One region of the Pseudomonas sp. JL27(2026) genome, then DNA from elsewhere that is predicted to be linked to it. Evidence: predicted binding sites of a transcription regulator. Region 1 holds the regulator's gene; each other region holds the start of a gene.
The links. The regulator sigma-54, encoded in region 1, starts transcription at its own class of promoters, with help from an activator protein. The targets are predictions, from matches to a motif close to ANTGGCATNNANNTTGCTNT.

Region 1 (3,181 bases):
CGGCCAGATCGTCGGCCTGCTTGGCCCTAACGGCGCCGGCAAGACCACTTGTTTCTACATGATCGTCGGCCTGGTTCAGGCCGATCAGGGCCGCGTGCTGATCGACGACCTGGATGTCAGCCACCAGCCGATGCACGGCCGCGCTCGCGCCGGTATCGGCTATCTGCCGCAAGAAGCGTCGATCTTCCGCAAACTCTCGGTCGCCGATAACATCATGGCCATCCTCGAGACCCGCAAGGAACTCGATAAGGCCGGTCGCCGCAAGGAGCTGGAAAGCCTGCTGCAGGAATTCCACATCAACCACATCCGCGACAACCTCGGCATGAGCCTGTCCGGTGGTGAGCGCCGCCGCGTGGAAATCGCCCGCGCCCTGGCCACCGCCCCGAAATTCATCCTGCTCGACGAACCGTTCGCCGGCGTGGACCCGATTTCGGTAGGCGACATCAAGCAGATCATTCACCACCTCAAGGCAAAGGGCATCGGCGTCCTGATCACGGACCACAACGTCCGTGAAACCCTGGACATCTGCGAAACCGCCTACATCGTCAACGATGGCCAACTGATCGCCGAAGGCGACTCTGCGACCATCCTGGCCAACGAACTGGTCAAGGAAGTGTACCTGGGCCACGAGTTCCGCCTGTAAGCGCCGAGGTGTTTGACCTGTTACCGGAGCGCCAACCTCAATAAAATCAGTAGAATTTTATTGATACGGCGCTCAGGGCATTCCCACGCCCTCAGTTCCTCAGCCTTGGGCTGACGCAGCCTGGCGCAATAAAAATTTAAAACGTTTTAATTGTTACAGCGCTCTAGGCAAACACTTCAGTTTCGGGCATATAATTTGCTTAAGTTTGGCGCTCCGGCGCCCCTGTAGTGGATGGCGCATGTGCGCCGGCGAATAAGGTGTTAAGCCCCTGCCATGAAACCATCGCTAGTCTTGAGAATGGGCCAGCAGCTGACGATGACACCGCAGCTGCAACAGGCCATCCGCCTGCTCCAATTGTCGACCCTGGACCTGCAACAGGAAATCCAGGAGGCACTGGAGTCCAATCCTATGCTCGAACGCCAGGAAGAAGGCGACGATTTCGATAACGCCGACCCCATGGCGGACAACATCGAGCAAAAGCCCAATACCGACATTACAGAGCCCTCCTACCAGGAAACCGCCCCCACGGTGGACAACCTCGAGGAAGGCGAGTGGAACGAACGCATTCCCAACGAACTCCCGGTCGACACGGCTTGGGAAGATGTCTACCAGACCAGCGCCAGCAGCCTGCCCAGCAACGATGACGACGAGTGGGACTTCACCACCCGCACATCGGCCGGCGAGAGCCTGCAAAGCCACCTGCTCTGGCAATTGAACCTGGCGCCGATGTCCGACACCGACCGTCTGATTGCCGTCACCCTGATCGACTGCATCAACAATCAGGGCTACCTGGACGAAACCCTAGAGGAAATCCTCGAAGCCTTCGACCCGGAACTGGACATCGAACTGGACGAAATCGAAGCCGTCCTGCATCGCATCCAGCAATTCGAGCCGGCCGGCATCGGCGCACGCAACCTGGGCGAGTGCCTGTTGCTGCAATTGCGCCAACTGCCCGCCAAGACCCTCTGGCTGGCCGAGGCCAAGCGCCTGGTCAGCGACTACATCGACCTGTTGGGCAGCCGCGATTACAGCCAACTGATGCGTCGCATGAAGCTCAAGGAAGATGAACTGCGCCAGGTCATTGAGCTGGTCCAGAGCCTCAACCCTCGACCGGGTTCGCAAATCGAGTCCAGTGAAGCCGAGTACGTCGTCCCTGACGTGATCGTGCGCAAGGACAACGAGCGCTGGCTGGTGGAGCTGAACCAGGAATCGGTTCCGCGCCTGCGGGTCAATCCACAGTACGCAGGCTTCGTGCGCCGCGCCGACACCAGCGCCGACAACACCTTTATGCGCAATCAGTTGCAAGAAGCGCGCTGGTTCATCAAAAGCCTGCAAAGCCGCAACGAAACCCTCATGAAAGTCGCCACCCAGATCGTCGAGCACCAGCGCGGCTTTCTCGAATACGGCGATGAGGCCATGAAGCCGCTGGTCCTGCACGACATCGCTGAAGCGGTCGGCATGCACGAATCGACGATTTCACGGGTGACCACGCAAAAGTTCATGCATACCCCACGGGGTATTTATGAGCTGAAATACTTTTTCTCCAGCCACGTCAGCACCTCTGAAGGCGGCGAATGCTCGTCTACGGCGATCCGTGCGATCATCAAAAAACTGGTTGCCGCGGAAAATCAGAAAAAGCCGTTGAGTGACAGCAAGATCGCTGGTTTACTGGAGGCACAAGGCATTCAGGTAGCCCGCCGCACCGTCGCCAAGTACCGCGAATCCCTTGGGATCGCGCCTTCAAGCGAACGCAAGCGGTTGATGTAAGGGCCACGCCACCGCGTTCCAGGGTGTGTTCGAAAATTCGCCATCAGGCAGTTTCCGGACACAACCTAGTGGCAGGCTAACCAGCCTGCCGCCTTATGCACTGGCAACGAAGGAGAAGCTGTATGCAAGTCAACATCAGTGGACACCAACTGGAAGTGACCGAACCCCTGCGCGCCTACATCGGTGAGAAACTTGACCGACTGGAACGCCACTTTGACAAGATCACCAATGTGCAAGTGACGATGGCTGTCGAGAAACTGAAACAGAAAATCGAAGCCACGCTGCACATCCACGGTGGGGAAGTCGTCGCCAACGCAGAACATGACGACATGTATGCTGCGATCGACCTGCTCACGGACAAGCTGGACCGCCAACTGAAAAAGCATAAGGAAAAGCAACAGAGCCTGCTGCAAGGCACTGGTCGCTAACACTCTCCCCACATGATCCGACTTGAAAACATCCTGACCCCCGGCCGTTCACTTGTGAACGTGCCGGGCGGCAGCAAGAAACGCGCCCTCGAACAAATTGCCAACCTGATCGCCCGTGAAGTACCGGATCTGGAGATGCAAGATGTCTTCGAGAGCCTGATTGCCCGTGAAAAGCTCGGTTCCACCGGTTTTGGCAACGGCATCGCCATCCCGCACTGCCGCCTCAAAGGCTGCGAGTCGCCTATCAGTGCACTGATGCACCTGGACGCTCCTATCGATTTTGACGCCATCGACGGTGCCCCGGTCGACCTGCTGTTTGTATTGCTGGTCCCGGAAGCCGCCA
Region 2 (3,181 bases), 2.0 Mb from region 1:
TGCGTCAACTGGGCCAGGACCGCGCCAGCAGCATCAAGGATTACCTGGTGGATAAAGGCCAACTGGCCGATGACCGTGTGTACTTCATCGATGCCAACCTCGGTCAGGCGGAAAGTGACGGCCGCGTGGTCACCCCAATGCACCTGGATGCCGAATAAGTGCGCGCCCGAATACTGATCTGCCTGGTGGCGTTTGCTACCAGCCACGCGTGGGCAGCCGATACGTTGCGCTGTGCCAGCCAACTGATCAGCGTGGGTGATCGCGCCAGCGAAGTGCTGCAAAAATGCGGCGAGCCGGTTGCCCGGGACTCCCTGGGCTACAAGCGCAGCGCCAATCGCCGGGAAGAATTTCAGGTCGAGGAATGGACCTACGGCCCGAACAACGGCATGTACCAGTACCTGCGCTTTGAAGGAAACAGGCTGGTGCAGATCACCAGCAAACGCGGTAACTGAACCAGGCACAACACCAAGGTGGGAACGCCGCCCGGCCCGCTTCCACAGTGGGTTTGCGGCGCTGCCAATAGAACAGGCCCCGACACGAATGCCGGAGCCTGTAATGACCACATCCTTGTGGCCGGTCGCATGAACTCAAAAGCAGCGACAGGTGTATGACTCGGCCCACCTGTCGCGTCTTCTCCCGGTCCAGGCGAGAAGCCTTGCGCGTTACTCGGCTTTCAGACCGTCAGCCGATACTGCTTTCACGCCTTTGATTTTTTTGGTGATGTTCACTGCGGTGGTCTTCTGGGCTTCGGTAATGACTACGGTCGAAGACAGTGACACAACGCCTTTGTTGGTTTCGACTTTGATGTCGGTGCCAGGAATGCCTTTCTCGGTCATCAGATCGCTTTTTACTTTGGTGGTGATCCAGGTATCGGAAGTGGCTTCGGTAGCCTTGGTCATTTCACCGGCAGCCACCACCATGGGTGATTGGGTGGTTTGAGTGGTCTGGGCAAATGCACCGCTAGCCAGGGTCAGGGTCAGCGCGGTAGCAGTTGCGGCAGCGATAGCGAACTTCTTCATACGAGTAACTCCTGTTTTTCCAGAAAGTCTGCTGCAGTCGATCCCAGCAGGGTTATCAGGGATGTTGCAGAGGATGTGCCAACATCAAGACAAAGAATAAATTCATATAAATCAATAGCTTATAAAATCATCAAAAAATCGGAATCATGCAAATTGCATGACCCGGCCATTCTCTACATGCAAGTTGCGGTTTTTTTTCAGGCTTAACGCCATGAATGACTGAACGCTTCCCCAAGGTCAGTCCGCCACCCAATGACGAGCAAAAAAATGCCCCGCGTCCGCAGAGGCGAGGCATGGGTTCATCACTGCACGATCAGGCGCCGGTGCAACCTTTAGGCGCGTAGTCCTGCAATGCGGTGGTCGCACACGACCAGCCGTTTGTCGCGTCACGGGTCAAGGTAATGGTTTTGCTCAATACAGGCGCTGGTGCATTCACAAGCGTGCACACGATGGTGCCGGCCCCTGTGGAAGCGGTGCCCGTTACCACCAGCGTGCAATTGCTGGTCGCCGCGGCGCCACCAGGCCCCACGTTCGCCGTGGTCGGCGCGGTCCCTTGATTGATCACATCTTCATACGGAACCTTCATCGCCGAAATCTCGGCCAGCCCGGCGGTCAGCTTGGCCCGCGCTTGATACTTGGAATACATCGGCAGGGCAAATGTCGCCAGAATGCCGATGATCGCGACCACGATCAGCAGCTCGATCAGGGTGAAACCTTGTTGTCTGTTCATAAACGGCTCCAGGCATGAGGCGAAATCTCATGATCTGGACAGTACAAAGCACAGCACATGCCAACGCATTTCTGCCCAGCCCTGTGGGGTTAAGGGCCTGGTCTCACGTGGCTCCTGACCTGAAGAAGCGCACTATCTGACATTTTTTGTCACCCAAGCCTCGCTGGTTTGGCGCCACCGGTTGACTACGCTATAAGTCTTCAATGGTTTGCGTCTGGTGCTCGAATGAATGACATCGCCCTGTCCGGCCTGGCCAAGCAATTGGTGCTGGCCGAAGTGCTCACTGAAAAAAGCGCGCAACAGGCGTATCAGCAAGCTCAACGCAGCCGGGTTTCCCTCGTCAGCTACCTGGTACAGAACAAACTGGCGAAAAGTCGTCAGGTCGCGGAAATCGCCTCGGAACATTTTGGCGTGGCCTTTCTGGACCTGAACTGCCTCGACAAGGACACCCAGCCCAGAGACCTGGTCAGCGAAAAACTGGTTCGCCAACACCATGCCCTGCCCCTCTGGCGGCGTGGCAACAAGTTGTTCGTCGGTATCAGCGACCCCAGCAACCAGCAGGCTATCAACGACATCCAGTTCAGCACCGGGCTGACCACCGAAGCCATCCTGGTGGAGGACGACAAACTCACTGACGCCATTGAGCGATTCTTCGATAGCCACACCACCGGCCTTGAAGACATGGCCGATGTGGACCTTGATGGCCTGGACATCGAGACGATCGACGACAAGCGCCTGGATGCTATCGCCGGGCAAGACGCCGACGATGCGCCGGTGGTGCGCTTCGTCAACAAGATGCTGCTCGATGCAATCAAGGGCGGGGCCTCGGACCTGCATTTCGAGCCCTACGAAAAAACCTATCGAGTACGGGTGCGTACCGACGGCCTGCTGTGCGAAGTGGCCAAGCCACCGATCCAGTTGGCCAACCGTATCGCTGCGCGGCTCAAGGTCATGGCCAGCCTGGATATCTCGGAGCGCCGAAAACCTCAGGACGGGCGCATCAAAATGCGCCTGTCGAAAAGCAAATCCATCGACTTTCGGGTCAACACCCTGCCAACGCTGTGGGGCGAGAAAATCGTCATCCGGATTCTCGACCCGTCCAGCGCCCAAATGGGCATCGATGCCCTCGGCTACGAACCCGAGCAAAAAGACCTGTACATGGCGGCGCTCAAGCAACCCCAAGGGTTGATCCTGGTAACCGGGCCGACCGGCTCGGGCAAAACCGTCTCGCTGTACACCGGTCTGAACATCCTCAACACCGTCGACATCAACATCTCCACCGCCGAAGACCCGGTGGAGATCAACATGGAAGGCATCAATCAGGTCAACGTCAACCCCAAGCAGGGACTGGACTTCGCCCAGGCGCTACGCTCCTTCCTGCGCCAGGACCCGGACGTGATCATGGTGGGCGAAATCCGCGACCTGGAAACCG
Region 3 (3,181 bases), 920 kb from region 1:
CAATCCCGCGAATCTCCAGCCAGGTCGCGTTGATGTTTTCCCACATGTCTGCGGTGATCCGCCCACGCACTGCGTGGGCACTGGCCCGCGCGGCACCGAGGCAGCTGTAGATGCTGGCCGGGTTGGCCGCATCCAGAGCGAAAAAGTGCAGCAAGCGTTCGGCGTGCAACTCACCGTGGCGCGTCAGGTAATCGTCGAGGGTGCCGGTGATCAGCAACGGCATCGCCAGTTCATGCAGGCCATCTCCGCGACCGTCCTGGGGCATCAACGACAGCGAATAACTGACGTCCAGCATCCGTGCGAGGTTTTCCGCCCGCTCCAGGTAACGCGACATCCAATACAGATCCGAGGCAGTTCTACTTAACATGGCAAGCTTCCTTCAATCCTCGACCACCCAGGTGTCCTTGGTTCCGCCCCCCTGGGACGAGTTCACCACCAGGGAGCCTTCGCGCAGGGCCACACGGGTGAGGCCACCGGGTACGACACGGGTTTCGCGGCCGGACAAGACAAACGGGCGCAAGTCGATGTGGCGCGGGGCAATGCCGTTTTCGACAAACGTCGGGCAGGTCGACAGCGACAGGGTCGGTTGTGCGATATAGGCGTGGGGCTTGGCCTTGATCCTCGCCCGGAAGGCCTCGATCTCCGCCGTACTGGCCGCTGGCCCCACCAGCATTCCGTAACCACCGGAGCCCTGGGTTTCCTTGACCACCAGCTCCGGCAGGTTCGCCAGGACGTGGGAAAGCTCTGAGGGATTTCTACACTGCCAGGTCGGCACGTTTTTCAGGATCGGCTCTTCGTCCAGATAGAAGCGGATCATGTCGGTGACAAACGGGTAAACCGACTTGTCATCCGCCACGCCGGTGCCAATGGCATTGGCCAGCACCACATTGCCCGAGCAATAGGACGACAACAGGCCGGGCACACCGAGCATCGAATCCGGGTTGAACGCCAACGGATCGAGGAAGGCGTCGTCGAGGCGACGGTAAATCACGTCGACGGCTTTCGGCCCGTCGGTGGTGCGCATGAACACCCGGTCGTCACGCACGAACAGGTCTGCACCCTCCACCAGTTCCACGCCCATTTCCCTGGCCAGAAACGCGTGCTCGAAGAACGCGCTGTTGAAACGGCCAGGGGTCAGCACCACCACGCTGGGATCATCCAGCGCACTGGAGCTTTTCAGGGTGTCGAGCAACAGGTTCGGGTAGTGATCGATGGGCGCGATGCGCTGGGCGGCGAACAACTCCGGGAACAAGCGCATCATCATCTTGCGGTCTTCCAGCATGTAGCTCACGCCGCTGGGCGTACGAAGATTGTCTTCAAGCACGTAGTACGTTCCATCGCCATCGCGCACCAGATCGACGCCGGAGATGTGCGAATAGATATCGCGGTGCAGATCCAGCCCTTGCATCGCCAACTGGTACTGCTCGTTCGCCAGCACCTGCTCGGCCGGGATAATGCCGGCCTTGATGATGCGCTGTTCGTGGTAGAGGTCGGCGAGAAACATGTTCAGTGCCTTGACCCGCTGAATGCAGCCACGTTCGACGATCCGCCATTCACTGGCGGGGATGCTACGGGGGATGGTGTCGAAGGGAATCAGACGCTCTGTCCCCTGCTCATCACCATAGAGCGTGAAAGTAATCCCGGCGCGATGAAACAACAGATCGGCCTCGCGTCGCCGTTGTGCCAAAAGCTCGTCAGGCGTTTCGGATAGCCAACGGGCGAACTCCCGATAATGCGGGCGGACCTGGCCGCCGGCATCGTACATCTCATCAAAATAGGTGCGGATCATGCCGTACTCCTTGTCACCCGGACACTGGAGCTTCGCAAGGCCCGTGCCATCGGCATAAGCGCTTTAATATCAACCGGTTGGATATTCACCCCGCGCGCACCGCACCAATCCTGTGCGACAAACGCTCCCATCTGATCACGCCCGCTTCATTGCAAAGCAACGCTATTGGCTATCGCCAACATAGACAGAGTTGATTTCACTGCCCGTCTGCGCCTGCGGATAATCCGTCCCATCGCGCAAAACGCTTCGCCCGACAGGCTCGGGTCAAGCCCATGCTTCAGGTTCATGGTGCCCACGGCGGCCCGGTCCGGTGTGTTTCGACCGGTTTCCTCTCCTTACCGGTCTTCCCTTTTGGCCACCCTCACGGGTGGCTTTTTTTGCGCTGAATTCTTGTTTCAGGGTTTTCCGTTCGCGACGTCCCCACCACCAATGAAAACGGCCAACCCGAAGGTCAGCCGTCGCTGAGTGTTGTTGCTGTTCATAGTGTTATGCGAGTGGCCCTCGTACCTCCTGCTTGACGCCCCAGCCTTCGATAATTCCACCCAGCGGCTCGACCACCGCTTCGAAATCCTGCTCGAAGTCACCAATGCCGCCGTAAGTGGCGTACATCACCTTGCTCAACTCCAGATGCCAGACACCGTCATCGCGCGCACTGACCTGAGCATTCAAACTCTCTCCACGAAATTGCCCCGCCGCTCGGCGTGCCCGCTCCTCGTCCGGAAAAATGGCGTAGAACTCGATGGGATGGAACCGGGAAAAATCAAAACCGCCTTCTTTCATGCGGCGCAGCACGCTGCTGCTGATGTCTTCTTGATAGGCTGTGCTCATGAAACGTCCTCCTCAAACCGATGGATAGACTTTCCGTACTCCCTTCGCCCGCAACCGAATGGTGAAAGCGATACGGCAATCAGATTGCCGCTGGGAAACAAGCATGTAGCTGACAAGACCAGACCTTAGCGATTCATTCGCTGATCTCGATTGCAGAGTAGCCGCAACAGGGATCCCCTGCCAAGATCTGGTTTCGGATCATCGCTGTGCTTATCAAACTGGAGTAATGCTGAGGATCTGGATGCTGTTTTGATCCTTCAGGCTTTTAACCGTCGGATCGTCGGTACGCCCTTCCAGATCATTGAGATCCAGTTCGGCCGGGACAGGGAGGAGTTTTGAACGAATCAGTTGCGCCGCGCGCTCCATCGTGGGTTCCTGCTCGCAATCGAATTGCTCCACCGTCTGGACGCCGTGATCGTCAACGAAGGTGACTGCCCACTTTTGCATCGGTGCCTCCTCGATAAACCCATGGATGGGCCTACATCCATCTCGACCTCGTACGCCCGGCAATCGTTCCCTCACCGCTTAATCACACACCACGAAAAAGGCCGCCCGATGGGCGAC

Region 2: a site for sigma-54 is predicted at 1,795-1,814, ahead of AC1Z1G_RS22910 (pilin). Genes of this name have one in related genera too.
Region 3: a site for sigma-54 is predicted at 1,821-1,840, ahead of AC1Z1G_RS08805 (circularly permuted type 2 ATP-grasp protein). Genes of this name have one in related genera too.

Annotation. Positions count from the first base shown of each region.
Region 1 covers NZ_CM167794.1:1,016,775-1,019,955, reverse strand. The annotation lists gene lptB (LPS export ABC transporter ATP-binding protein) at 1-643, shown strand, start outside; gene AC1Z1G_RS04585 (RNA polymerase factor sigma-54) at 917-2,410, shown strand; gene hpf (ribosome hibernation-promoting factor, HPF/YfiA family) at 2,533-2,838, shown strand; gene ptsN (PTS IIA-like nitrogen regulatory protein PtsN) at 2,851-3,181, shown strand, end outside.
Region 2 covers NZ_CM167794.1:5,033,379-5,036,559, forward strand. The annotation lists gene AC1Z1G_RS22895 (DUF748 domain-containing protein) at 1-158, shown strand, start outside; gene AC1Z1G_RS22900 (DUF2845 domain-containing protein) at 159-452, shown strand; gene AC1Z1G_RS22905 (BON domain-containing protein) at 663-1,019, opposite strand; gene AC1Z1G_RS22910 (pilin) at 1,333-1,749, opposite strand; gene pilB (type IV-A pilus assembly ATPase PilB) at 1,975-3,181, shown strand, end outside.
Region 3 covers NZ_CM167794.1:1,935,129-1,938,309, reverse strand. The annotation lists gene AC1Z1G_RS08810 (alpha-E domain-containing protein) at 1-367, opposite strand, end outside; gene AC1Z1G_RS08805 (circularly permuted type 2 ATP-grasp protein) at 380-1,789, opposite strand; gene AC1Z1G_RS08800 (ribonuclease E inhibitor RraB) at 2,276-2,617, opposite strand; gene AC1Z1G_RS08795 (hypothetical protein) at 2,831-3,064, opposite strand.